One region of the Bacillus sp. ISL-75 genome, then DNA from elsewhere that is predicted to be linked to it. Evidence: predicted binding sites of a transcription regulator. Region 1 holds the regulator's gene; the other holds the start of a gene.
The links. The regulator LexA, encoded in region 1, represses DNA repair genes until DNA is damaged. The targets are predictions, from matches to a motif close to CGAACATATGTTCG.
Positions count from the first base shown of each region.

Region 1 (15,023 bases):
TTTCTGAAAAAATTAATCCATTTTTTCTTAACCGGACAATTTCTCCAATTGGAACTTCAATTTTCTCTCGTCCAGAGGATTCTCCGAGATTTTTTAAGTTTTTTTCTGGTTTATATCCATTCTGGACTGCTCGCTTCATTCCACGTTTGATTTTTGCATTATGTAGTTTCCGTTGGTACTCTTCAACCATACTTACGATGTTCAAAACCATGGAATCCGATTCGGAAAGCTGTAATTCTCCACTATGGGAGATACTATAAAGTTTAATATTTTCTTTTAATATGCAATGCAAGAGTGCAATTTTGGCATTCCCCCTACCGAGCCGTGTTTCATCCTGAATTAAGAGGGCTTGTACCTGTTTATCTCTAATTCGTTCTAATAAATGAAAAATCCCCTCACGATTAAAATCATAGCCACTAGCCTTTTCCCTAATTACCCTATCAATCTCAAAGTGATAGGTGTTAGCTAGTTGCGTTAATTCCTCTTCCTGACGCTTTAACGAAGTTTCTTGTGTTTCCTTATTTGTGCTGACACGGCAGTATATAATTGCTTTCATAAAAATTCCTTTCTATTCACCAACGGCACTAGCAAATTCATTCTTAGATGAGACTTCTTTACTCACCGGAATGATAATTTCTTCACCAGGAAAAATTTGATCATCATCTAATTCATTATGCTTTTTTATCCAAGCAACAAACTCCTTGTTTGATAATGAATGTTGACCCGAAAATTGATTAGAGATTTTCCATAGTGAATCTCCTTCTGTGATTGTAACCTTTAAAAAATTTTCTTGCGCGTTGGAATGATGTTGGAATGATAATATGATTGAAAGTGAACAACTTAAAATAATAAGAGTAATAGCATAGGAGTATTTGTTCCATAATTTTTTCATAAATAACACCTCTATAAGAATGTATGTTCGTTTTATTATTTTCATTATAAATCGAACGTTTGTTTGTTGTCAACCATATTTTCGAACTTATGTTTGTATAAAAAATGCGAACATGTTATAATAAAGTCAACATTAACCAGGCGAGGTGGATTTTATCATGGCTAAAATATCAAAGAGGCAGCAAGATATCTTAGACTTCATTAAAAGTGAGGTTAAGAGTAAAGGATATCCCCCTTCAGTAAGGGAAATTGGAGAAGCGGTTGGACTCGCATCCAGTTCTACTGTTCACGGACATCTAGCAAGATTGGAAAGCAAAGGACTTATTAGACGGGATCCTACAAAACCAAGAGCAATTGAAATATTAGAAGCAGATGTTGCTGCACATATACCAAGAAATACAGTTGTCAATGTTCCAGTGGTTGGGAAAGTAACTGCAGGACTCCCAATAACAGCGATTGAAAATGTGGAAGAGTATTTTCCGCTTCCAGAAAGTCTTGCACCTGCAGATGAACAAGTTTTCATGTTAGAAATCATGGGTGAGAGTATGATAGAAGCTGGGATCCTAGACGGGGATTATGTAATTGTGAAACAGCAGCCAACCGCTAATAACGGGGATATTGTTGTAGCAATGACCGAGGAAGATGAAGCCACCTGTAAAAGATTTTTCAAGGAAAAAGATTACATACGCCTGCAGCCGGAAAATTCTACAATGGACCCTATTATATTAAGGAATGTTTCGATTTTAGGTAAAGTTATTGGGGTTTACCGACATATTCATTAAGTTTAAGAGAGTTGGCATACACGTGCCGACTCTTTTTTTGTTGTGCTAATCAACCTAAAGCTGAAGTAATTACGGAAGCCGGGATAGAGTGGGTCTACGCGACCGTTCCAGCAGAATCTCTACGAGTTGGGGCACGTAGAGACGGCCTACGTGACCGTTCTAGATGAATTTCTAGAAGTTGGGGCACGTAGAGGCGGCCTACGTGACCGTTCTAGATGAATCTCTACGAGTTGGGGCACGTAGAGGCGGACTACGTGACCGTTCTAGAAGTATCTCTACGAGTCGGGGCACGTAGAGACGGACTACGTGACCGTTCTAGATGAATCTCTACGAGTTGGGGCACGTAGAGGCGGACTACGTGACCGTTCTAGAAGTATCTCTACGAGTAGGGGCACGTAGAGACGGCCTACGTGACCGTTCCAGAACAATTTCACAGAGTTGGGGCACGTAGAGGGGGGCTATGTGACCGTTCCAGAAGAATTTCTACGAGTTGGGGCACGTAGAGGCGGCCTACGTGACGGTTCCAGAAGAATTCATAGAGTTGGGGCGCGTAGTGGCTTTCCTACGCGACCGTTCCAAAGGAATAACAATGAGGTCGTGTACTGTTGTCACTATGACAGAAGAGCTGCATTCATTCTCAAACTAAAAAGGAGCAGCCATAAGCCACTCCTTTATCTGCCTATTTCGCTATTCTTGCTTGTATTTCAGATAGTTTCACCTTAAAAAGCACTTTATATACTTTCGTGTCCCCTTCATTAAAACTGGAATGAGTAACATACGTTCCTTTCAAGGTCTTGCGCTGTTCATCAAATAGAAAACATTCCTGACCTTTTATTCCTGATTCTATCAAACTTAAAATAAGGTCAGGCTTCTTATACGTCTTTTCTCGTAGTATTTCTTGGGTTAGAGCATTACAAATTTGCAGTTTATACAATTTAGAGCACCTCCCAAATGTTTACAACTTAAGCATATATTATTTAGGATTAAATAAACCGTAAAAATTGTGAATTTTTAAAGAACATCAAGCACCTCTTCCCTTCTTCTATTCTATTCCTATTAATTTTATTTAGAATGATCGAGGATGCCTAATTGGAAAAAGAGCCATTGACGTCCAAAGTCGTTGAGAAAGACCAATTGGGTCGTCAATTAGGCTTATTAGCTACCGTAATTGTTGTAATGGAACAAACCTGGTAGCCAATGGGATGGCATTTTTCACTGAGAGAATCTAAGAAAAGAAGCGCGACATAGAAAAACCCTGACGCTAGGCGCCAGGGCTTTAGATGAGATTAATACATGCTCATATATTGATCGCGTTCCCATTGGTGAACGACTGTGCGGAACATATCCCACTCGATTTCTTTTGCTTCAACAAAGTGTTCCATAATGTGCTCGCCAAGACCTGACACAATTACTTCGTCAGATTTTAGTTTATCTAATGCTTGAGCTAATGTTGCAGGAAGATCGACGATACCTTCTTCGATTCTCTCTTCTTTGCTCATTACATAGATGTTTCTGTCAACTGGTGCAGGAGGAGTTAATTTGTTTTTAATTCCGTCTAAACCAGCTTTTAGAAGTACTGCCATTGCTAGGTATGGATTAGCAGATGGGTCTACACTTCTTACTTCAACACGTGTACTTAATCCACGAGAAGCAGGAATACGAATTAATGGTGAACGGTTTCTAGCTGACCAAGCAACGTAGCAAGGTGCTTCATAACCAGGAACAAGACGCTTATAAGAGTTTACAGTTGGATTCGTTACAGCTGTAAAGGCTGGAGCGTGCTTAAGGATACCTGCAATAAATTGACGAGCTGTATCGCTCATTTCTAAGTCGCCGCTTGGCTGATAGAATGCATTTTCTCCATTTGTAAATAATGAAAGGTTCATGTGCATTCCAGATCCATTGACTCCGTATAACGGTTTTGGCATGAATGTTGCGTGCAAACCGTGTTTACGAGCAATTGTTTTAACAACTAGCTTGAACGTTTGGATTTGGTCACATGCTGTTAATGCATCTGCATATTTAAAGTCAATTTCATGCTGACCTGGTGCTACCTCATGGTGAGAAGCTTCAATTTCAAAGCCCATTTCTTCTAACTCAAGCACGATATCACGACGACAGTTTTCACCTAAATCTGTTGGTGCTAAGTCAAAATATCCGCCTTGGTCATTTAACTCTAAACTTGGTTCGCCTTTTTCATCTAATTTAAATAAGAAGAATTCCGGCTCAGGTCCAAGGTTAAAGTTAGTGAAACCTAACTCTTCCATTTCTTTTAATACTCTTCTTAAGTTATTACGAGGATCCCCTTCAAATGGTTTTCCTTCTGGAGTATAAATATCACAAATTAAGCGGGCAACTTTCCCTTTTTCTGCTGTCCATGGGAATACAACCCAAGTGTTAAGGTCAGGATATAGTAACATGTCAGATTCTTCAATCCGTACAAAACCTTCAATTGAAGAACCGTCAAACATCATTTTGTTATCAAGTGCTTTTTCTAATTGACTAATTGGAATCTCCACGTTTTTGATAGTTCCAAGGATGTCTGTGAATTGCAAACGAATAAATTTCACGTTTTCTTCGACCGCTAATCTTTTTATATCTTCTCTTGAATACTTTGCCATTTTCTTACCTCCTATTTTTTAAAAAGAAACTTCCACATTAATGAAAGAATCTTGACATATCTCCTTGACGTAACGAGGATCGATTGTTTCGACCTAAATGCATCATTTCGTTGCGTAGCAGCTTTCTAAGCTGTTCATCTGTTAATTCGCGCTTAGTCTTTTCTGTTTGTTGTTCAAGAATGTTTGATTGTTGCTCTTTTACTAGGAACAATTGTTTAATGCCAGCCATATTGACACCTTGATCAATTAAATCCTTAATTTCTAGAAGCCTATCAATATCATTTAAACAATATAGCCGTCTATTCCCCTCGGTTCTTGCCGGAGAAATCAATTGGTGTTCTTCGTAGTAACGAATTTGCCTGGCTGTAAGTTCCGTTAGTTGCATGACTGTTCCGATCGGAAACAGTGGCATGGAACGGCGAATTTCCTTTCCACCCATCTAATTCCTCCTCCCCTCGGGTTATTCATAATACTATTATATTTCGTGTTAGAAAAGTTGTCAATGATATGTTAGGTTTTCTTACATTAAAATTTTTAAATAAATTGGACACTTAGCTGTTCTCCCTAAAACAATTCGATTAATCCTTTATCGGTTAAGTGGTCTATGGCCAGACAAACAGCCATCTTTACGTGTGCATAGGTTAAGCCGCCTTGTACATAGGCAACATATGGAGGTCTAATCGGTCCATCTGCGGTGAGTTCAATGCTCGCCCCCTGAATAAAAGTACCTGCTGCCATAATTACATCGTCCTCATACCCTGGCATATAGCTGGCATGGGGTGTGACATAAGAATTAATCGGTGATGCGAATTGAATGGCCTGACAAAAAGCAATCATTTTATCTCGATCATCAAACTGGACAGACTGAATTAAGTCTGTCCTTTTAGCATTCCATTTCGGAGAAGAATTCATGCCTAATTTCTCCAACATCGCTGCTGTGAAAACGGCCCCTTTTAATGCCTGGCCAACCACATGGGGGGCAAGAAAAAAGCCTTGATACATTTCTTGAAGGCTATAAAGGGACGCTCCTGCTTCGGCTCCTATCCCTGGTGAAGTCATTCGATACGAACATGCCTCCACCCACTGTTTTTTACCAACAATATAGCCGCCAGTCTTCACAATCCCGCCGCCTGGATTTTTGATAAGTGACCCTGCGATTAAGTCCGCACCGACATGACAAGGCTCGGTCTCCTCAACAAATTCCCCATAGCAATTATCTACAAATACGACCATATCTTGTTTAATTTCTTTGACAAACGTTATCATTTCTGCAATTTCTGCAATCGTAAATGATGGTCTTGTCGCATAGCCCTTGGAACGCTGAATGCCAATCATTTTTGTATTCGGTTTTATTTTCTTTGAGACAGCCTCCCAATCAATTCCACCTTGATTCGTCAGAGCTACACTATCATAGGAAATTCCAAATTCCTTTAATGAGCCAACCCCGTTCCCACGAAGTCCAACAATTTCTTCAAGCGTATCATAGGGTTTGCCAGTTATATATAGAAGTTCATCCCCAGGTCGAAGAACGCCAAATAAGGCAATGGAAATGGCATGTGTGCCTGAGATTATTTGCGGACGAACAAGTCCTGCTTCTCCCCCAAAGACGTCTGCATAGACCATTTCTAGTGTATCTCTGCCATGATCGTCATAGCCATACCCGGTCGACGGATTAAAATGTGAATCACTCACTCTTTTGTTTTGAAAGCTTTTTAATACCCGAAATTGATTTGTTTCGATTCTATTGTCTATTTCTTTATGTACTTTAGCGATTTGTTGTTCAACTTCCTCTACCATCGGCTGAAGCTTTTCCCCATTTTTTAACTGTTGAAACATGTTGTGACTCCTATCTATATTGTGAATTTCTGTAATTGTCCTGTTATTTGATGATCCTGAAGTGTATATCCTTTGCATCGATAGAATTGATCTTCTTCATCAAACACAAGCTCTCTTAATATTGTCTCATTTTTTAATAAAGAAAGCAGCTTTCCTTCTGTGGACGGAATCTGAACTTCGTAAGAATCCATCATTTCCATAACTACCTTCTCCATTTGCTGCTTCAAGGCTTGACGGTCCTCTTTATCAAATGCACTAATAAACGCGGTCGGTGTATCAGCGGTTGGGACAAAATCTGAATGCTGAATATCTTTTTTATTATATACTGTTATTTGCGGGATATCTTTAACTTCTAAGTCTTCAAGCAGCTTTTTTACTGTTTTTTCGTGATGAAAATAATCTGGGTTGGACATATCGACCACATGAAGAAGCAAATCAGCTTCCTTGACTTCCTCAAGCGTGGATCGAAATGCAGCAATAAGTGTTGTCGGTAAATCTTGTATAAACCCAACCGTATCTGTAATCAAGGCTAGGAAACCACTAGGTAAAATCAATTTTCGTGTCATTGGATCTAGTGTTGCAAACAATTGATTTTCCTCGTACGATTCTGCTTCGGATAAACGATTGAAAAGACTGGATTTACCGGCATTGGTATAACCGACAATCGCGACCTGATAGGTTTTATTTTTCTTTCTTCTTTCTCTGTATCGATCCCTGTGCTGAACGATGACGGAAAGTTGGGTTTTAATTTCATCGATTCTCCGACGGATATGCCGGCGGTCTGATTCTAACTTTGTTTCACCAGGTCCTCTTGTTCCGATCCCAGCCCCCAAACGGGATAATGCTGTTCCCTGACCCACAAGACGAGGAAGCATGTATTGCAATTGGGCAAGTTCAACTTGTAATTTACCTTCTTTGGAGCGAGCTCTTTGTGCAAAAATGTCTAAGATGAGCTGGGTTCTATCGATTATACGAGCATTTAGGTCCGTAGAGAGATTTCTTTTTTGACTTGGTGAAAGCTCGTCATTAAAAATGACTATATCTGCCTCCAGTTCATCCACCAGGACATTAAGTTCCTCCACTTTCCCTTTACCTATATAGGTAGCTGGGTGACGCCGGTCCCTTTTTTGAACGACTGACATCAATACTTCACCCTGAGCGGTTTCTGTTAGTGCACCTAACTCTTCCATTGAATAATGAAAGCGCAAATCAGTATCCCCATTGGTCTGACAGCCAACGAGGATCGCCTTCTCTTTCGTGTCTTTTTGTTCCATATGGCATCGTTCCTTCCGTAATCTTCTATCTCCCATCATAACAAAAAAAGGTTGTATACTCTAATTTGCCCAACATTAGAAAAAACTTATTGTAATTTCTCCACATCCTGATATAATCTTACTGTTTTCTAATAACAATTTTATTACTTTTTTCATAGTGTTATATAATATATAGATTTCAAGGAGAATTTGGATAGATGACTTGGGAAGTTTTAAGTATGATCGGAACAATCGCCTTCGCCGTTAGCGGGGCCATTGTTGCGATGGAAGAGGAATATGATATTTTTGGCGTATACATTTTAGGTATTGTCACCGCTTTTGGCGGTGGGGCGATTCGAAACCTATTAATCGGTGTACCTGTATCAGCACTTTGGGAACAAGGGTTATTTTTTCAAATTGCCTTATTATCCATAACAGCTGTGTTTTTATTTCCAAGCAACCTTTTAAAACACTGGCAAAAATGGGGGAACCTATTTGATGCGATTGGCCTTTCAGCCTTTGCCATCCAAGGTGCTCTTTACGCCGTTAAAATGAATCACCCGCTTAGTGCTGTTATTGTTGCAGCGGTGCTAACCGGAATCGGTGGCGGGATTATTCGAGATTTATTGGCAGGAAGAAAACCAATCGTCTTACGATCGGAAATCTATGCAATATGGGCGATATTGACAGGCTTGTTTATCGGACTTAAGATCGTGACGCATTCTTGGGAATTGTATTCTCTCTTTTTCATTGTGACGGTTTTACGCGTCCTTTCCTATACCTTTGATTGGAAGCTGCCAATACGTAAATTTGAGGCCAATTAATAACTAATCCAAATAGAAACGGCAGATTGCTTAGAATCTGCCGTTTTTTTGTCTCTAATCTTCTTCAAACACAAGATCATTACTTCTAATTGTCATTAATTCATGCCTGTCATAACTATTTAACATGAGCAGCCTCATGGCCTGGGCGCGGATCGATTTTTCAATGATATTTCGTACATACCTTCCATTTGAAAAACTATTTGGACTTAATACCGCTTTAACCCATATTAAATGTTCTTTTAACTTTTTTTCCGCCTCATGGCTAAACGTGTATTCTCTTTCGATTAACATCCTCGCCGAAATTTCCATTAGTTGATTTATATTGTAGTCAGGAAAATCAATAACTAATGGAAAGCGTGAATGGAGTCCAGGATTAAGGGTCAAGAAATACTCCATTTCACGGGAGTATCCAGCAAGGATAAGAATAAACTCATGCTGCTTATCTTCCATATGCTTAACCAATGTATCGATTGCTTCTTTGCCGAAATCCTTCTCACCGCCGCGCCCCAATGAGTAAGCCTCATCGATAAACAAAATTCCCCCTTGGGCCTTCTTGATTAAATCCCTTGTCTTCTGTGCTGTATGACCAATATACTCCCCCACGAGGTCCGCACGTTCCGCCTCAATTAAGTGTCCTTTTGTTAAAACGCTCATTTTTTGAAATAACTTACCTATTAATCTAGCGACTGTCGTTTTACCTGTTCCAGGATTTCCTTTAAACATCATATGGAGGGCTTGTTTTCTTGCTTTTAAACCCATTTCCTCACGTTTTTTATTCACGTAAATCCATGCATAAATTTCCTTTATCATCTTTTTCATTTCTTCCATGCCAACAAGAGCCCCTAACTCTTCTTCAATTTCCTTTAGAGCCGAATGCTCAGGTGGAATGTCCTTTGGAACCACCTGAAAGTCAGGTAACTCTTTTGTCATCGTTTTCCCTATTTGTGAATTGAGAACTACTCTTATTTGGCCGTTACTTTTCATTCTGATGGGTTGGTCCAAAGCTTTCACCTCTCATTTTTACCAACAGTTTATATGATGAGTTTTTATGGCCACTCAGAATTTACATTCTGAACTGATTATTTGCACAAAGGAAAGCATAATCCTTCATTTTATATGTATTCAAACTCCCTGAATTTCATTAAAAAAGTTTTTTTTAATAAATAGCTATGTTAAATTGGCATGTTGATTTCCACTTCAGGCGCTTCGATTTCATCTCCAATCAACATGGTGCCAATATCACCAATGAGCTTTAACAGAGCTATATAAATAAAAAAAGCCCAATGTTTGGGCTTCTAAAAATGACTTATTGGTTATCCAGTTCAAGCTGCACGTTTCTTTGCGGTGCAAAAGTTGAAATTGCATGCTTATATACTAATTGTTGCTTTCCTTCTGATTCAAAAAGAACTGTAAAATTATCAAAACCCTTAATTTGGCCTCTTAATTGAAAACCGTTAAGTAAGAAGACCGTAACATGTATGTTATCTTTGCGGCACTGGTTTAAAAATTGGTCCTGAATATTGATTGTTGTTTTCATTTGTATTTCCTCCTCTTTTATCTCTACTAATATGTATTCGATTTTACTTTAAGCTTTCCTTCAACACAACGTGAAATTTCCGTTATTTTTTTTGAGGTGTCCTCCACATTGGTCATATCAAACCATGATACATCCATTTTGTTCCGAAACCAAGTTAATTGCCTTTTTGCGTATCTTCTTGAATTTTGTTTTAAATTCTCTATCGCCTCTTCTAAAGGTACTTTACCTTCTAAATAGGCATACATTTCTTTGTAGCCAATTGCTTGGATCGATTGACAATCGCGCAAACCCCTTTGATACAAACCTTTTACTTCCTCGATAAGCCCTTCTTCAATCATTAAATCCACTCGATAATTAATGCGCTCATAAAGTTTCACGCGTTCCATCGATAAACCAACTATTGCTGTATTGTACAAAAGATCTGGTTGTTGTGTGCTTTGGAATTCTTGCATCGTCTTACCTGTAAGATGGAAGATTTCAAGTGCGCGTATGACTCTTCTTACATTATTTGGATGGATTTGTGAAGCACTACCTGGATCCACCTCCAACAATTCTTTATAAAGTGCCTCATTCCCTATTTTCTTGGCTCTTTCCTCTAGCTTAAGACGATAGGACTCATCGCCTGATACATCAGAAAATTGATAATCATAAATGACGGACTGTATATACAACCCTGTTCCACCGACAATAATGGGCAGCTTTCCCTTTTTAGCAATCTCACCTATTTTAGCCCGAACAAGGAGTTGAAATTCAGCAACGGAAAAATTTTCAAAAGGCTCTTTAATATCAATAAGATAGTGAGGAATACCTTCCATTTCATCCTTTTTGATTTTTGCCGTCCCAATATCCATGCCACGATAGATTTGCATAGAATCTCCGCTGATAATTTCACCATTATAGCGTTTAGCCATTTCGATACTTAACTTTGTTTTTCCGACGGCGGTTGGTCCGATGATCACTAATAATTTTTGTTTTGAATCCAATATTTTCACACTGCCTTATCCCATTTTCAGTGAAAGCAGGTTTATGATTCCACTTCCACCCCTTTATCGTAACATAATTTTTAAAAGCAGTAGAACATCAAACTAGTATATACATAAAAGTTCATTTCTATGCCGTTAATTGGACATGAATTTATTTTATCCATTTTTCTTCCCAAATAGGAATAATTTTCATGTAAATTTACAAAAGGATAACGGTTCATTTACAAAAGGCTTTCCACCCCCAAATTTATGGTAGACTAACGCGTAGCTTATTTTGAATGAAAAATAGGGAAATTAGGTGAAATAATATGTTATCTACTTTTGATATTGGTATTGATTTAGGAACTGCAAATATATTAGTTTATAGTAAAAATAAAGGAATCGTTATTAATGAGCCTTCTGTTGTGGCGATTGATACAGTGACAAAAAATGTTGTAGCTGTTGGTACAGAAGCAAAGGAAATGATAGGAAAGACACCTGAAAAAATCGTCGCCATTCGTCCAATGAAGGATGGCGTAATAGCAGATTATGATGTAACCACTGAATTGCTAAAACACATTATGCGTAATGCATCCAAAAAGATTGGTTTTGCTGTTCGCAAACCAAATGTCGTTGTTAGTATTCCATCTGGTTCCACAAGTGTGGAAAGACGAGCAATCCAAGATGCAGTAAGACAGGCTGGGGCAAAAAAAATCAGCTTGATTGAGGAACCAGTTGCTGCTGCAATTGGTGCTGGATTACCTGTCGATGAACCAGTTGCCAATGTGGTAGTGGATATTGGCGGCGGCAATACTGAGGTAGCAATTATTTCCTTTGGCGGGGTAGTTGCATGCCATTCCATTAAAATTGGCGGTGACCGCCTCGATGAAGACATTATTCAACATGTTCGGAAAGAATATAATATCCTAATTGGTGAAAGAACTGCAGAAAACATCAAAATGGAAATTGGTTTTGCTCTCATTGACCATGAAGAACGTTTCATGGATGTCCGCGGACGCGACCTTTTAACTGGACTGCCAAAAACGATTAAACTATCATCCTATGAAATTCGTGTAGCGATCAAGGAAGCACTATTGCATATTTTAGAAGCCATTCGTGCAACCCTTGAGGATTGTCCAGCAGAGCTCAGTGGAGACATTGTCGACAGGGGCGTAATTCTGACTGGCGGAGGAGCATTATTGAATGGCATGGAGGCATGGCTAAGTGAAGAGATAGTTGTTCCTGTCCAGCTTGCCCCAAACCCTCTTGAATCGGTAGCCATAGGAACTGGAAAGGCCCTAATGTATATGAGCAAGCTCCCAGTAGCTGTAAAATAAGCAACTTTGGCGGCAAGATCATTTCCAGAGATTGCACTCAAATTAATAGTAATATCAAAGCTGCAGAAAAATCCTTTTCTGCAGCTTTTTTTCTTTTGGGTCGTCATGAATAGCATGTCTACGTTACCCGATTCTTTATTTCCCCTTGGTTTCGGTTACGTAGGACCTCTCTACGTGACCAGGTTCGATGGTTATCTCCGGTTTCGGGCACGTAGGACCTCTCTACGTGACCGTGGTCAATGTTTTTCCTTTGTTTCGGGCACGTAGGGCCTCTCTACGTGACCGGGTTCATTGGTTATCCTCGGTTTCGGGCACGTAGGGCCTCTCTACGTGACCGGGTTCATTGGTTATCCTCGGTTTCGGGCACGTAGGACCTCTCTACGTGACCGGGCTCATTGGTTATCCTCGGTTTCGGGCACGTAGGGCCTCTCTACGTGACCGATTTCTATAGTTGCCTCCGGTTTCGGGCACGTAGAGCCTCTCTACGTGACCGGATTCATTGGTTTTCCTCGGTTTCGGGCACGTAGGATCTCTCTACGTGACCGGGCTCATTGGTTATCCTCGGTTTCGGGCACGTAGGGCCTCTCTACGTGACCTATTTCTATAGTTGCCTCCGGTTTCGGGCACGTAGAGCCTCTCTACGTGACAGGATTCATTGGTTTTCCTCGTTTTCGGGCACGTAGGATCTCTCTACGTGACCGGGTACGCTGATACGCCGTAGCCTGTAAATGGTCATCACGTTCTTTTTCCATGAATTCATCAACACTAGGACTAGAGAAGCTTTCATCACAGCATCTATATTAGAATTCACTACGTAATCTTTTAAATGATCGAGATTTAGGTTAAACTGTAACTGGGTCATAATTAATTCCTCCACATTGTTTTCGTCGCTGATAACATTGTAGACAAAAGGAATTAATTTGACTCATTTTCTTTTTACACAATTATACGGACTTAATCGTTATCCTCGGTTTCGGGCACGTAGGACCTCTCTACGTTACCATATTCAATGTTTATCCTCGGTTTCGGGCACGTAGGATCTCTCTACGTGACCGAGTTCGATGGTTACCTCCGCTTTCGGTCACGTAGAACCATTCCTCTTTTCAATAATATAATGAAACACTCAAAAAAAAAAAAAGAACGCACCCTAATAAAATAGGAACGTTCTTATTAGTTACATAACCCGTTTAAACATTTTCTCCATCTCATAGACCGAATAATGCACAATGATCGGTCTGCCGTGCGGACAAGTAAATGGATCAGATGCTTTCCTCAAATCATCAAGGAGTGCTTGAATCTCATCATTTCGTAAATGCCGATTGGCTTTTATGGATGCCTTGCAGCTCATCATAATCGCTGCTTCTTCACGTAGTTTCTTAATATCCACCCTTTTCATCAATAAAAGCTGTTCAATCATGTCTTCGATGATTTGTTTTTCTTCCCCTTTTGGGAACCACTGCGGATGGGATCGGACAATAAAACTATTTAGTCCAAATTCCTCAAGAAAAACCCCGACCTTTTCAAGCTCACTTTGGTATTCATTTATTTTCAAAAATTCATCCGTCGAGTATTCAAAGGTTAATGGTACAAGCATTTCCTGCAGTTCTGATTGGACTTGCCCAACTTTCTCACGGAAATACTCATACTTCAACCGTTCCTGGGCCGCATGCTGATCAATGATATATAGGCCATTTTCATTTTGAGCAAAAATGTAGGTTCCATGCATTTGTCCAATCGGATATAGCCGTGGAACTCTGCTCTCGACCGAAACATTTCCTGTCTCAATAGGATCCACATGAGGTTCAATTGTTTGATTGCAATCATCTGGTTCGTCATCTGATTCACTAAATGGATTAATAGATTGCCAACTTGCTCTTCCACCCGTCGCTTCATCACGCTGGAAACTCGGTAATTTATTAACATGTGTCTCAACAGGCACTTCCAGCCATGGACGGGTCTCCTGAATAGTTGCAGCTGCAACTGGTTGATTCCATTCAAACTCTTTCTCATCAGGTGCCGGTCTTGTACCTTCATCTAGAACCAAAGAAGTTTGTTCTTCCTTCGGTACATCCTTTTTCACCGCTGTATAGGCTGTCGGGATAAGGATCTTTGATTTAAACGCTTCTTTTATAATCGAAGTGACAAGCTCATTCAGTTCCGCTTCTTTACTAATGCGGACCTCCATTTTCGAGGGGTGAACATTGACATCAACGAGTAAAGGGTCCATTTCAATATTAAGGAGCACAATCGGGAACCTGCCGATTGGAAGCAAGGTATGATAGCCTTCTTGAATTGCCTTGGCTAATGGATAATTTTTTATAAATCGGCCATTAATCATCGTCGAAATATAGTTTCTTGAGGCTCTCGTTACCTCAGGCATCGAAGCAAATCCATTAATTTTATAATCCAGCGATTGTCCGGTGATTGGAACTAACTGCTTGGCGATCCCCATACCGTAGATCGATGCCAGAACCTGACGAACATCCCCATTACCATTCGTTTGAAGCAGTTTGCGATCATTGTGAATCAGGCGGAAGGCCACCTCCGGATGGGAAAGGGCCAGTCGATTCACGACATCTGTGATATTTCCGAGTTCTGTATGAATCGTCTTCATATACTTTAGGCGGGCAGGTGTATTAAAAAACAAATCGGTAATCGTAATATCTGTCCCGCGTCTGCTTGATGCTTTTTCAAACGTTTCAACTTTCCCGCCTTCAATCACCAATCGATTTCCGGCACCTTCTCCTGTAGAGGTTTTCATCTCGAGCCGTGAAACCGAGGCCACACTTGGCAGGGCTTCACCACGGAACCCGAGGGTCCGGATTCGGAACAAATCATTTTCATTTTTGATTTTAGATGTGGCATGACGTTGAAAGGCGAGTAAAACATCCTCTTCCTCGATTCCATTTCCATTATCGGTAATGCGGATTTTTGCGAGGCCCGCTTCTTCTACCTCAATTTCAATCACAGTGCTGCCGGC
Region 1 is NZ_JAGGQX010000071.1:14,839-29,861, reverse strand. It holds gene J7E63_RS25835 (YneB family resolvase-like protein) at 1-556, opposite strand, end outside; gene yneA (cell division suppressor protein YneA) at 569-892, opposite strand; gene lexA (transcriptional repressor LexA) at 1,050-1,673, shown strand; gene J7E63_RS25820 (hypothetical protein) at 2,353-2,607, opposite strand; gene glnA (type I glutamate--ammonia ligase) at 2,960-4,294, opposite strand; gene J7E63_RS25810 (MerR family transcriptional regulator) at 4,332-4,733, opposite strand; gene J7E63_RS25805 (methionine gamma-lyase family protein) at 4,859-6,130, opposite strand; gene hflX (GTPase HflX) at 6,145-7,404, opposite strand; gene J7E63_RS25795 (trimeric intracellular cation channel family protein) at 7,602-8,207, shown strand; gene spoVK (stage V sporulation protein K) at 8,262-9,209, opposite strand; gene hfq (RNA chaperone Hfq) at 9,514-9,744, opposite strand; gene miaA (tRNA (adenosine(37)-N6)-dimethylallyltransferase MiaA) at 9,771-10,727, opposite strand; gene mreBH (rod-share determining protein MreBH) at 11,036-12,043, shown strand; partial or broken gene J7E63_RS30770 (transposase) at 12,730-12,905, opposite strand; gene mutL (DNA mismatch repair endonuclease MutL) at 13,218-15,023, opposite strand, start outside.

Region 2 (15,023 bases), on a different contig from region 1:
ACGGAATCTTAAACTTTAGTGAAATCTATAAAAAGGCTAAATCGCTAATAAGTGAGTTTGATGTTCGTACACCAAGTGAATACACTTTGGCACGTGCCCTTTCTGGTGGTAATCAACAAAAGGCGATTATTGGACGTGAAATAGACCGTAACCCTGACCTACTCATTGCGGCACAGCCAACTCGCGGATTGGATGTTGGGGCAATTGAATTCATTCATAAGCGCTTAATCGAGCAGCGCGATAATGGGAAAGGTGTCTTGCTTGTATCCTTTGAATTGGATGAAATTATGAATGTTAGTGACCGTATTGCGGTTATTTATGAGGGGAAAATCGTGGCTGTTGTTAATCCAAAGGAAACGACTGAGCAGGAACTTGGATTGTTGATGGCTGGATCGAATAGAAAGGAAGCGGGTGAACAAAACCATGTCTAAACGGTTTAAAAGTATTTTAACACCAATTATTGCTGTTTTATTAGGCATCATTGTTGGAACAATTATCATGTTATTTAGTGGGTACAATCCAATTGCGGCCTTTACGGCACTATGGAATGGTGCATTTGGAGATATCTATTATATTGGGGAAGTAATAAGACAGTTTACCCCATATATTTTAGCCGGTTTAGCTGTTGCTTTTGCTTTCCGGGTGGGCTTATTTAATATCGGGGTTGAGGGGCAATTCTTAGTAGGCTGGCTTGCAGCGGTTTGGGTAGGGGTAGCCTTTGACCTGCCGCGTATTATTCATTTACCACTTGCAATCTTAGCGTCCATAGTTGCAGGTGCGCTTTGGGCATTTATTCCTGGTCTATTAAAAGCACGTTTTCGTGTGCATGAAGTAATTGTAACCATTATGATGAACTATGTAGCCTTACATGTATCGAATTATCTTATTCGTAATGTAATCACAAATCATGGGGACAATTCAGGTCCTATTCATAAATCAGCAACATTACGATCTGGCTGGTTGGAAAGTCTAACTGACTATTCAAGACTTCACTGGGGTATTATTCTTGCTATTATATCTTGCTTTATAATGTGGTTCTTATTAGAAAGAACAACAAGAGGGTTTGAATTAAGGTCAGTAGGTTTTAATCAACATGCCGCACAATATGCGGGCATGAACGTTAATAGAAATATTATCCTTTCAATGGTTATTTCCGGAGCCTTTGCTGGCTTAGCTGGTGCTATGGAAGGACTAGGAACATTCGAATATGCCGCTGTAAAGGGTGGATTCTCAGGCGTTGGTTTCGACGGAATTGCTGTTGCATTACTAGGAGGTAATACTGCTCTAGGTGTATTTTTCTCAGCGATACTATTTGGTGTTCTAAAAGTAGGAGCATTAAACATGCCGCTTGAAGCTGGAGTACCAAATGAATTAGTTGATATCATTATTGCTTTAATCGTATTCTTTGTTGCATCAAGCTATATAATAAGAGTATTTCTTGACCGATTCAGTAAGAAGGAGGTGAAGTAAGTTGAGTTTAATGGATATTTTAATCATTCTTATTCCATCCACTTTATTATGGGCTGCTCCTCTTGTCTTCACTGCATTAGGCGGTATTTTCTCAGAGCGTTCTGGGGTAGTTAATATTGGACTTGAAGGTTTAATGGTAATTGGGGCATTTTCGGCGATCGTGTTTAACTTAACTACATTTGATACATTTGGCAGTGCTACACCTTGGATAGCATTATTAATAGCAATGGCTGCAGGAGCAATCTTTTCCTTACTACACGCGGTTGCGGCAATTACCTTCCGGGCGGACCATACGGTTTCCGGTGTGGCAATTAACTTACTCGCAACAGGACTTACCCTTTTTCTTGTAAAGCTCATTTATGATAAAGGTGAAACTGGAATTATCAGTAAGGGGTTTAGCAAAATTGATATTCCTGTTTTAAAGGATATTCCTGTAATCGGTAAAATCTTCTTCCAAAATACGTATTGGACATCGTTTCTAGCAATTTTGGTTGCCATTTTAGTATGGTTTATTGTTACCAAAACACCATTTGGTCTCCGCCTCCGCTCAGTCGGTGAACATCCGATGGCGGCAGACACTATGGGTATAAATGTCACCAAAATGCGTTATTTGGGTGTCATCCTTTCCGGAGCTCTTGGTGGTCTCGGTGGTGGAGTTTATGCACAATCCATTACGTCTAACTTCAGCCACTCGACAATCAGTGGTCAAGGTTTCATGGCGTTAGCCGCAATGATTTTCGGTAAATGGCATCCACTTGGTGCATTAGGTGCTGCAATCTTCTTCGGTTTCGCGCAAAGTATCAGTATCATTGGATCAAGTTTACCTTTCTTAAAGGAAATTCCAAATGTTTACTTGTTAATTGCTCCATATGTGTTAACCATATTAGCTTTAACTGGATTCATCGGTCGTGCCGATGCACCAAAAGCTAGTGGAACCCACTACATCAAAGGTAATCGATAATAGGTTGAAAATAGAACCCCTGATTTTATTTCAGAGGTTCTTTTTTTTGAAACAAAGAGTATTTGCTTGTAATGACCAAGCATGTCAAATTATAGTAATAAGTAGTATAGGTTTTATTACAAAGGATAAGATATAAAGAAAAATGTTTACATATTGTTAAGTATGATCTTTGAACAGTTAAGGAGGAATGTAAATGGCCACTGCTACAGAAAAAATAACACAACTTAATGGGTATAAACTACACTTTATACCAACAGAAAAATATAAAACGAACACATTGATTTGGAAGATGAAAGCACCATTAACAAAGGAGGATGTCACCAAACGCGCTCTTCTCCCTCAAGTATTGCAAAGCAGCACTAAAAAGTATCCTACAACCACGGCACTTCGGTCGTATCTCGATGAGTTATATGGTGCCACCTTTTTTGTAGACCTCTCGAAAAAAGGTGAAAACCATATAATGAGTTTCTCCATCGAAATTGCCAATGAAAAATTCTTAAATGATCCAAGTCCATTATTAAAAAAAGGGTTTGAATTGTTAGCCGAAATATTAACCAATCCAAATATTCAGGGTAATGCATTTGACCATGATACTGTAGAAAAAGAGAAGCGGACACAAAAACAAAGAATCCAATCAGTTTTTGACGATAAAATGCGCTACTCGAATGTCCGACTAATACAAGAAATGTGTAAAGGTGAACCTTATGCCTTAGAGGTAAATGGAGATGCGGCAGATGTAGACGCCATTACACCTGAGAATCTATATGAATATTATAAAAACGCTTTTTTAAATGATGAAATGGATTTATATATCATCGGGGATGTAAACGAAGAAGAGGTAAAGAATTATGCTGCTGAACTATTACATTTTGAGGAAAGAAAACCGAAAAAGTTAGTACCACAGGAAATAAACCGAAAAAGTCAGGTACAGGAAATAAAAGAAGAACAAGATGTAAAACAAGGTAAATTAAATATTGGTTATCGGACAAATATCGTCTATGGGGACCCAGAATATTTTGCCTTGCAGGTGTTTAACGGCATTTTTGGGGGGTTCTCGCATTCCAAATTATTTATTAATGTACGGGAAAAAGCAAGCCTTGCTTATTATGCAGCGAGCCGTCTTGAAAGTCACAAAGGCTTGATGATGGTTATGTCAGGCATTGATTTAAAGAATTATGACCAGGCAGTTGGAATTATTCATGATCAATTAGAGGCAATGAAAAATGGTGATTTCACAGACCAAGAACTCGTACAAACCAAGGCAGTGATTCAAAATCAAATTCTTGAGACGATAGACACATCAAGAGGACTTACGGAAATTCTATATCATAACGTCGTGGCCGATGCAAATATTAATTTGGATACATGGCTTCAAGAAATGCAAAAAGTAACGAAAGAAGAAATTGTAGAAGTTGCAAAAAAAATCGAAATTGATACCATATACTTCTTAACTGGAACGGAGGCGGGCAAATAGATGGAGAAAATAACTTTTGACCAGCTTCAGGAAGAGCTTTATCATGAAAAACTAGCCAATGGACTAAATGTATATATCTTGCCTAAAAAGGGTTTTAATAAAACCTTTGCTACCTTTACGACGAAATATGGTTCTGTTGATAATACATTTGTTCCATTAGGAAAAGAGGAGTATGTTAAAGTACCAGACGGCATAGCTCACTTTTTAGAACATAAGCTTTTTGAAAAGGAAGACGGTGATGTTTTCCAGCAATTTAGCCGTCAAGGGGCATCCGCAAATGCTTTTACCTCCTTTACACGGACTGCTTATTTATTTTCAAGCACCTCTGATGTTGAAAAGAACCTTGAAACACTCGTTGATTTTGTTCAGGATCCTTATTTTTCAGAAAAAACGGTCGAAAAAGAAAAAGGGATTATTGGGCAAGAAATCACAATGTATGATGATAATGCAGATTGGCGCTTATACTTTGGATTAATCCAAAATCTATATCAGAACCATCCAGTTAAGATTGATATAGCAGGTACGATTGAGTCTATTTCACATATTACAAAAGATTGGCTATATGAATGCTATAACACCTTCTATCACCCGAGCAACATGCTGTTATTTATTGTTGGCCCAGTGGACCCCAACAGTTTCATGAACCAAGTGAAAGAAAATCAAGCAAAAAAACAATACAAGGATATGCCTGAAATCAAGCGCAAATTTGAAACAGAACCACCACAAGCAGCCGAAAAGAAACAAGTACTTGAAATGAATGTTCAAACGTCAAAATGCTTACTAGGTATTAAAGCACTTCATGTCGACCAAACAGGCGATGAATTGCTTAAAAATGAATTAACAATGAATGTATTACTGGATCTATTGTTTGGAAAAAGCTCTGAAAATTATAATCAGTTGTATAATGAAGGTTTAATTGATGAAACCTTTTCCTTTGATTACACGCAGGAACAAGGCTTTGGGTTTGCGATGATTGGCGGGGATACAGGTGAACCTGATAAGCTGGCTGAAACACTAGAAAAAATGCTTCTGAAGGCTAAAAGTCAAATGATCTTTGATGAAGAGCAATTGGAAAGAGCGAAAAGAAAGAAGATAGGTGCATTTCTACGAGCGATCAATTCACCTGAATATATCGCAAATCAATTTACTCGCTATGCATTTAATGATATGAATCTTTTTGATGTCGTTCCAACACTTGAAAAAATCACCTTAAACGATGTACAATCACTAGCATCTCAGGTGATCTCGGAAGAACGCTTTTCAGTTTGCCAAGTAGTTCCAAAGAAAAAATAGAAAAGTGAAGCGTCGTAACACGGCGCTTTTTCTTCGTATAAAAGTTTTGTTATTAGAGAGAGAGTGATGAAATGAAATATGCACTGATCACTGGGGCAAGTGGTGGAATAGGACAAGCCATTGCGCTTAAACTCGCTGAAAAAGGCTATCATTTGTATCTGCATTATAATAAAAATGAACAATCGATTCGAGACCTAATCGAAAAACTGCAGACATACGGTGGAGAGTATATTCCTATCCAAGCAGACTTTGGCGGTCCTAATGGATATAAGAAAGTCTACTCTGAGGTTTTTTCGCTAGACGCCATCATCCATTGCGGTGGAACCAGTCAATATGGACTTCTTATTGATTTGCAACAGTCTGAAGCAGAGGCATTAATGAATGTTCACGTACTAAATCCATTAATGCTGACCAAAGAGCTCCTGCCGAAATTACTTGTTAAAGGTAAAGGGAACATTGTCGTGATTACATCCATTTGGGGTCAAACAGGTGCGGCCTGTGAAGTGGCCTATTCTACCGCAAAGGGTGCACAAATTGCCTTCGTAAAGGCATTAAGTAAAGAATTAGCATTGAATGGCATTCGCGTTAATGCGATCGCCCCTGGTGCGATCGAGACACCAATGATGGAAAGTTTTTCACAAGAAGAGGTGGACCAGATTTCTTATGAGATACCTATGGGAAGACTAGGTCAGCCAGAAGAAATAGCGAGGAGTGTCGCTTTCTTGCTCTCAGATGAATCTTCCTATATGACAGGCCAAGTCCTTGCGTTAAATGGTGGCTGGTATACATAAAATTCACAAGTTATTCATGTATAGTTCCCTTCACTTTATCGCAAAATAAACTTGTACTAATTTAAAGGAGGGAAAACAATGTCTGTTTTAGATAACTGGAAACAGTGGGAGGACTTTCTTGCTGATCGTCTTCACCATGCACAAAATGAAGGTATGAGTGAGGGAGCAATTAATAATCTTGCCTTTCAAATTGGTGATTATTTATCAAGCCAAGTAGAGCCAAAAAACGAGCAAGAAAGAATTCTTGCTGATCTTTGGTCTGTTGCTGATAAAGAAGAACAACAAGCTATTGCAAATATCATGGTTAAATTGATTCAAAATAATGGCGCCCGCTAAAAGAGAGGAGGTTTCTCCTCTCTTTTTGTATGTATAAATCTATAAACTCCATTAAAGAAACGAATATCTGTGTTTTTACTTTCATCTTCATCCAAAATCATTTATTATAGGGGTTAGATGAGGAAATGAAGAAAAGTGTCGAAACTTCTTTATAGGAGGTTTATATCGTGAAAAAAGAATGGTATTTAGAATATGAGATTCAAAAGAACCGTCCAGGGCTATTGGGTGACATTTCATCCCTATTGGGTATGCTTTCTATTAATATTGTGACGATTAATGGTGTGGATGAAGGAAGACGTGGTTTGCTCATTTTAGCTAAAGACGATGATCAAATTAAACGACTAGAGTCAATTTTACATACTATGGACACAATAAAACTAATTAAACTTAGGGAACCAAAACTGCGTGACAGGCTTGCAGTTAGACATGGCCGCTATATTCAAAGAGATGCTGATGATAAAAAAACGTTTCGCTTTGTAAGGAATGAACTTGGCTTATTAGTTGATTTTATGGCAGAATTATTTAAGCAGGAGGGACATAAACTGATTGGTATTCGTGGAATGCCACGGGTAGGTAAAACAGAATCATTAGTTGCAGCGAGTGTTTGTGCAAATAAACGTTGGTTATTTGTTTCATCGACACTGTTAAAACAAACAATCCGCAATCAATTAATTGAAGATGAATACAACGAAAATAATCTATTTATTCTCGATGGAATAGTATCAACAAAACGAGCAAATGAACGTCATTGGCAGCTTGTCCGAGAAATCATGCGTCTGCCATCAGTAAAAGTAATCGAGCACCCTGATGTCTTTGTACAAAACTCAGAATACACACTCGATGATTTTGATTATATTATTGAACTTAGGAATGACGCGGAAGAAGAGATTACATATGAAGTCGTTGATCAGCATAACATGTTCTCCGGATCAGATTTTGGAGATTTTGATTTTTAATAAATTGGAAGGTGTTAACAGTTGACTGAATTAGGGAATCGACTAAAAGAAGCCCGATTAGCTAAAGGATTAAGCTTGGATGATGTCCAATCCATGACCAAAATTCAAAAGCGTTATTTAATTGGTATTGAAGAAGGAAATTATGCGAGCATGCCTGGAAATTTCTATGTGCGTGCATTTATTAAACAGTATGCTGAGGCTTTAAGCCTCAATCCTGATGAAATCTTTGAAACCTATAAAGGCGAAATTCCTGCTACCTATAATGATGACTTACCCCAGCAATTGTCTAGAGTGAAAACACACAAAACAATTACTGAAGGTAATTCCAAAATATTTGATATTCTGCCAAAGGTATTAATCGGTGTTTTTGTAATTGGTGCAGCAAGCCTTTTATATTACTTTATATCGAATCACGCTGGTGGAAATTCAAATGAATCAATTAGTAAGCAGAATGAACCCGTTAAAATTGTTACATCGAAGAATCTTGAAATAGAAAAAGCAGATGATAAAGATAATCAGAAAGTAAATGAGGAACAGAAGGATAATACAGTACAGGAAGAGGAACAAAAAGCTGTAGAAGAAACACCTAAACAAGAAATTACAGCAGTTCAAAGCAGCGGCAGGAATTCAACCTATGAATTAAAAAATGCAGATAAATTTATTGTGAAGTTGGTTTCTAAAGGTCAAACCTGGGTTAGTATTAAAAATGGAAAAGGGAAATCCTTTTTTCAAGGACTTCTAAAAACAGGTGCAACTGAGAGCCAGACAGAAGATTTATCAGCAGAAAGTATGGCTGTGATCAGGGTTGGAAATGCTGCTGACACTGAAATTTATGTGAATGACCAAAAGCTCGAGTATGCAGTCCCAGCGACTGCGAATGTTCAGAACATAACGATTCAATATGTTCTGAAAGACGAATAGTCATCTGTAGATGACTATTTTTCACTTTTAATAAATAAACGGAGGAAAACTATGAATATTCCGAATAGAATAACGGTATCAAGAATATTATTAATTCCAATATTTTTGATTATTATGCTTGCTCCTTTTAAATGGGGCGACATGCAACTTCTTGGGACCGTCCTTCCAGTTACCCATTTTGTCGGTGCATTGATCTTCATTTTAGCCTCTGCAACTGACTGGGTTGACGGACATTATGCCCGTAAATATAACCTTGTCACCAATATGGGGAAATTTCTTGACCCATTAGCTGACAAATTACTCGTATCGGCTGCACTTATCGTTTTAGTTGAACTGAATGATGTTTATGCACCTTCATGGTTAGTTATTATTATTATTAGCAGGGAGTTTGCAGTAACAGGTCTACGCCTCTTGCTTGCAGGGGAAGGCGAAGTTGTTGCGGCTAATATGCTCGGCAAAATAAAAACATGGGCGCAAATTGTCGCGATATCATCGCTTTTATTACATAATATAATTTTTGCCATGATACCATTCCGTTTTGATATAGTGTCATTATGGGTGGCTTTAATTTTTACTATCTGGTCTGGCTGGGATTATTTTGCAAAAAATAGTCATGTCCTTAAAAATTCAAAGTAAACTTAATTCTACTATGTTGTAAAGGAAGATGTATTGCTATGAATGCTGAGATTATTGCAGTTGGTTCGGAGTTATTGCTCGGTCAAATTGTGAATACGAATGCGAGATTTTTGTCTCAGCAATTAGCTGGGCTTGGTATTAATGTCTATTTTCATACAGTTGTTGGTGATAATCCTGACAGGCTAAAGTCTGCAATTGAAATAGCCCAAAAGCGTGCAGAGATTATAATATTTTCTGGCGGGCTTGGGCCTACAAAGGATGATTTGACGAAGGAAACGATTGCTCGTCAGCTTGGTAAAGAACTCGTTATCGATGAAACGGCGTTAGCATCGATTGAACTTTTTTTTAAGCGGACCAATCGTGTAATGACAGAAAATAACCGAAAGCAGGCACTCGTATTAGCAGGATCTCACATTCTCCCAAATGATCATGGGATGGCGCCGGGCATGGTTGTAGAATCCGGCGGTCATACGTATATGCTTCTGCCTGGCCCGCCAAAGGAAATGGAACCGATGTTTCTCGAGTATGGGTCCCAGGCTCTTTCTACAAGAAACAAGTCCAACGAGAAAATTGTCTCAAGGGTGTTAAGGTTTTTTGGGATTGGAGAAGCAGCTCTGGAAACAGAAATTATTGATTTAATTGATGCGCAAAGCAATCCAACGATAGCCCCGCTCGCAGGAGATGGGGAGGTTACTTTACGACTGACAGCAAAACATGTGGACGAAAATGCAGCACAGGCTATGCTGGATGAACTAGAAAAGACGATAAATCAGCGTCTTGGTGCATTTTTATATGGCTATGATAATACGTCGCTTTTGATAGAAGTAATGAAATCTTTAAAAGAAAGAAACTTAACTATTACTGCCGCTGAGAGTTTAACAGGAGGACTATTCCAGCAAGAGTTAACATCAATTTCAGGTGCAAGTTCAGTGTTTTACGGTGGTGTAGTTTGTTATTCAAATGAAGTGAAACGACAGCTTTTACATGTACAGGAAGAAACGCTTAAAACACATGGTGCGGTAAGTGAACAATGTGCTAGAGAGCTGGCCGAAAATGCTTCAAAGGTATTTAAAACCGATATTGGGATTAGTTTTACGGGTGTTGCTGGTCCTGAAGAACTTGAAGGCAAGCCAGTTGGTACAATATATATAGGCATTGCAATTAAGGGAAGGCCGACAATTGTAGAAAAGATCACCCTTGGCGGAACAAGGGAAGCGAACCGGAGCCGTGCAGTGAAATTTGGCTGCTATTTTCTCCTTCGAATTTTAAAAGAGTCACAGAATGCTAATTAGCGTCCTGTGACTTTTTTGAATAATAAACGATTGGAAAAAAGTCTGACAATAGACGAATTATCCTTTTCGGACTACTAAAAATGCAAAATGATACAAAAGGGTGGGGGATTTTCCTTTTTTTACAACGATTTTGTTTTGAAAATAAACGAATGAATGTTCGTTTTTTTACTCGACAAATATCCGAAAAGCGGTTATATTATTAGTAGGAATTAATTTAATAGATTATAGCAATTTGCTTGTGTTTATATAAGGGAGGAAAAGATTCGTGAGTAATGATCGTAAAGCGGCCTTAGAAATGGCGTTAAAGCAAATAGAAAAGCAATTTGGTAAAGGTTCTGTCATGAAAATGGGAGAGAAAACAGATACGAGGATTTTAACGAGTCCGAGTGGCTCGTTAGCACTTGATGCAGCACTTGGAGTGGGTGGATATCCTAGAGGGCGTATTATCGAAGTTTATGGTCCTGAGAGCTCAGGTAAAACTACGGTTGCTTTGCATGCGATTGCTGAAGTCCAAGCAAATGGCGGACAAGCAGCATTTATAGATGCTGAACATGCCCTTGACCCAGCGTATGCCCAAAAATTAGGTGTTAACATTGATGAGTTATTGCTATCACAGCCAGATACGGGTGAACAAGCGCTTGAAATCGCAGAAGCATTAGTACGAAGTGGTGCAATTGATATTATTGTAGTCGACTCAGTAGCAGCATTAGTTCCAAAAGCGGAAATTGAAGGCGAAATGGGAGATTCTCACATGGGCTTACAGGCTCGTTTGATGTCGCAAGCCCTACGTAAATTATCTGGAGCCATCAATAAATCGAAGACCATCGCCATCTTTATTAACCAAGTTCGCGAAAAAATTGGCGTTATGTTTGGAAACCCTGAGACAACACCAGGTGGACGTGCATTGAAATTCTATTCCACCGTCCGTATTGAAGTTCGTCGTGCAGAGGCGTTAAAGCAGGGAAATGATATTGTAGGTAATAAGACGAAGATAAAAATTGTTAAGAATAAAGTCGCTCCTCCTTTCCGTACGGCTGAAGTAGATATCATGTATGGTGAAGGAATTTCTAAAGAAGGCGAAATCATTGATCTAGGCGCAGAATTAGATATCGTTGAAAAGAGCGGGTCATGGTACTCCTATAATTCTGAAAGATTAGGTCAAGGCCGTGAAAATGCAAAGCTATACTTGAAGGAAAATCCAGATGTTCGCCTCGAAATTCAAGGGAAAATCCGTGAACATTATGGTTTAGATGGTGAAAAATTTGTCACTGAGAAAGACGATGATGAACAATTTGAATTAATAGACTAATGTAGATGAGCAAAGCTATTTATGGTTTTGCTCATTTTTTACATAATGTTATTTTTATACAAAGTTTTATTTGTTAAAATCCAATGGATTTTAGCATTTAGGATGAATAAATGATGTCCTATTCTAAATATTTCAAAAAGCCAATAGGACTAAGCCTTGACAATGAATATTCCCACCTTTACAATTAACATGTATATTTTACATTTTTGGTATTATTACAATTCGAAAAAAGCCTTGGTGCTTGCTGTATGTTGAGTCTAAACAATGTACATGCCGACACTTAAAAAATGTAACAAAAGTTCATAGCAAGAGGAGGTGTAACGATGGAACCAATTACAATCATCTCCATTTTGCTTGGCCTTATCGTCGGTGCCGTTGTTGGCTATTTTGTTCATAAATCCATTGCTGATGCAAAAGTAGCAGGTGCAAAGAATGCTGCAGAGCAGATTCTTGAAGATGCTAAACGTGATGCTGATTCATTGAAAAAGGAAGCTTTGCTAGAAGCAAAGGATGAAATTCACAAGCTTCGGACTGAAGCAGAGCGTGAGGTTCGTGAACGAAGAAATGAAATGCAAAAACAAGAAAACCGTTTACTGCAAAGAGAAGAGAATTTAGATCGAAAAGAGGAAACGTTAAACAAGCGTGAAAATCTTTTAGAAAAGAAGGATGATTCTCTAAACCAAAGACAACAGCATATTGAAGAGATGGAAAGCAAAGTGGACGAGTTAGTACGAAAACAACAAACTGAACTCGAACGAATATCGAGCTTAACGCGCGAGGAAGCAAAAACAATCATTATTGATCGAATGGAGCAGGAACTTACCCATGACACTGCGATAATGATCAAGGAGAGCGAAAATCGTGCAAAAGAGGAAGCCGACAAGAAAGCAAAGGAAATACTTTCGTTAGCAATCCAGCGTTGCGCTGCTGACCATGTTGCGGAAACGACTGTCTCTGTCGTCAACCTGCCAAATGACGAAATGAAGGGCCGTATTATTGGCCGTGAAGGAAGAAATATTCGTACGCTTGAAACGTTAACAGGAATTGATTTAATCATTGATGATACTCCTGAAGCTGTCATTCTATCAGGTTTTGATCCTATTCGTCGCGAAACGGCTCGCTTAGCACTGGAGAAATTGGTCCAAGACGGGCGTATCCATCCGGCACGAATTGAGGAAATGGTAGAAAAATCACGTCGCGAAGTAGATGAGTATATCCGTGAAGTGGGTGAGCAAACCACCTTTGAAGTGGGTGTTCATGGACTTCATCCAGATCTGATCAAAATTCTTGGTCGCTTAAAATTCCGTACTAGTTACGGGCAAAACGTATTAAAGCATTCAATGGAAGTTGCGCAACTGTCTGGTTTACTTGCCGCTGAACTTGGCCAAGATGAAACTTTGGCACGTCGTGCGGGCTTGCTTCATGATATTGGGAAAGCCATCGACCATGAAGTAGAAGGCAGCCATGTTGAAATTGGTGTTGAACTTGCAACCAAATACAAGGAACATCCGGTAGTAATCAATAGTATTGCTTCCCATCATGGGGATACAGAGGCAACATCTATCATAGCCGTTTTAGTTGCAGCAGCAGATGCCTTATCAGCTGCAAGACCAGGAGCACGTAGTGAGACGCTTGAAAACTATATTCGCCGTCTTGAAAAGTTAGAGGAGATTTCGGAATCCTATGAAGGTGTAGAGAAATCCTTTGCCATTCAAGCAGGTCGAGAGGTACGTATTATAGTTAGACCGGATTCAGTTGATGATCTTGCTGCTCATCGATTAGCACGCGATATTCGTAAGCGCATTGAAGAAGAGCTTGATTATCCAGGTCATATTAAAGTGACAGTTATTCGTGAGACACGGGCTGTTGAATACGCAAAATAAAGCGGTGCGCATGCACCGCTTTATTTTTTGCAGCGCCTTTTCGATTAAATAAAGCCTGAATGTGATACAATTTATACAATAACAATTTTTTTAACGAAAGGGACAAAAATGAATCTACTTTTTATCGGTGATGTCGTCGGTTCACCAGGCCGGGACATGCTAAAGGAATATTTGCCAAAATTAAAAGAAAAATATCGTCCTCATTTTACTATTATCAATGGGGAGAATGCAGCAGGAGGCAAGGGGATTACTGAAAAAATCTATCGTGAATTCTTAGGGTATGGGGCACAGGCCGTAACTCTAGGTAATCACACATGGGATAATCGTGAAATTTTTGAATTTATCGGTACTGCAAAAAATATGGTTAGACCAGCAAATTTTCCAGAAGGAACACCAGGGAAAGGTATGGCATTTTTTAAAGTCAATGATTTAGAAGTTGCCGTTATTAATCTGCAGGGTCGCACCTTTATGGCCCCATTGGATTGTCCCTTTAAGAAAGCTGACGAATTAGTTGAAATTGCAAGGGAGAGAACCCCATATATTTTTGTGGATTTTCATGCGGAAGTAACAAGTGAGAAACAGGCAATGGGTTGGTATTTAGATGGAAGGGTCTCTGCCGTTGTGGGGACACATACACATGTTCAAACGGCCGATAACCGGGTTCTACCGGGAGGCACAGGATATTTATCTGATGTAGGGATGACAGGGCCGTATGATGGCATTTTAGGGGTGGAGAGAGAAGCAGTCCTTAAAAGGTTCCTAACTAGCCTGCCAGTACGGTTTGAAGTGGCAACCGCAGGAAGAAATCAGTTAAGTGCAGTTGTGATTGAATTAGATCGTAAAACAGGCTTCACAAAAAAAATACAACCCATCTTAATAAATGATGACCATCCGTTTTACACTTAGAGCAATTTGATTTGCTCTTTTTTTTCGTCCAAGCCGGAATATGTTTTTTGACAAATGAATATAGTAGCAGTGGAATGTTATAACCTGATTTGTCCATGAAACTGCTCATGCGGGATCGGGATTTTCTAAGGAGGAGCTAGAAATGGATATATTAAAAGTTTCAGCAAAATCTAATCCTAATTCTGTAGCTGGTGCGCTTGCCGGGGTTCTGCGTGAAAGAGGTGCAGCGGAAATACAGGCAATTGGGGCGGGTGCATTGAATCAAGCCGTAAAGGCAGTAGCGATTGCTCGAGGATTTGTAGCACCTAGCGGAGTTGATTTAATCTGTATCCCTGCGTTTACCGATATTTTAATTGACGGGGAAGAACGCACAGCTATCAAGCTAATTGTAGAACCACGTTGAAAGAGATAGACTATTTATAGGAGACCAAACAAAAGGACATTTACCTTTACCTGCTTGTTTTACAAGCAGGTATTTTTTAGGTTTTTTATCTCACTAATTGGTGTTAAATGATATGGACTTATTAAAGTATTATTCTACCATAAGCTTTAATTGTTTTTAAAAGACAAATAATGAATGTGCATAGCTTGAATTAATATTGCAAAACGCCGTATAATGCGGATAAATCATGTTTTTTTTTTTGTTATCTTGTAGAAAGCAAGTATATTTCAAATAATAAAAAAATATTCATATTTTAGACATTATTTCGCTTTAAAGGGTTGCAATTTTTAGTTCATAGGTCTAGAATTGTAAGCGTTTAGTACATATCCTTTCTACTTTTTATTAGTCTTTTT
Region 2 is NZ_JAGGQX010000009.1:105,495-120,517, reverse strand. It holds gene J7E63_RS02945 (ABC transporter ATP-binding protein) at 1-431, shown strand, start outside; gene J7E63_RS02940 (ABC transporter permease) at 424-1,470, shown strand; gene J7E63_RS02935 (ABC transporter permease) at 1,472-2,431, shown strand; gene yfmF (EF-P 5-aminopentanol modification-associated protein YfmF) at 2,625-3,905, shown strand; gene yfmH (EF-P 5-aminopentanol modification-associated protein YfmH) at 3,906-5,198, shown strand; gene ymfI (elongation factor P 5-aminopentanone reductase) at 5,270-5,989, shown strand; gene J7E63_RS02915 (DUF3243 domain-containing protein) at 6,068-6,325, shown strand; gene J7E63_RS02910 (DUF3388 domain-containing protein) at 6,490-7,281, shown strand; gene J7E63_RS02905 (helix-turn-helix domain-containing protein) at 7,303-8,202, shown strand; gene pgsA (CDP-diacylglycerol--glycerol-3-phosphate 3-phosphatidyltransferase) at 8,254-8,838, shown strand; gene J7E63_RS02895 (competence/damage-inducible protein A) at 8,877-10,130, shown strand; gene recA (recombinase RecA) at 10,396-11,439, shown strand; gene rny (ribonuclease Y) at 11,763-13,322, shown strand; gene J7E63_RS02880 (TIGR00282 family metallophosphoesterase) at 13,431-14,228, shown strand; gene spoVS (stage V sporulation protein SpoVS) at 14,371-14,631, shown strand.
Region 2: the regulator LexA is predicted to act here: its motif matches at 10,277-10,290, upstream of recA (recombinase RecA).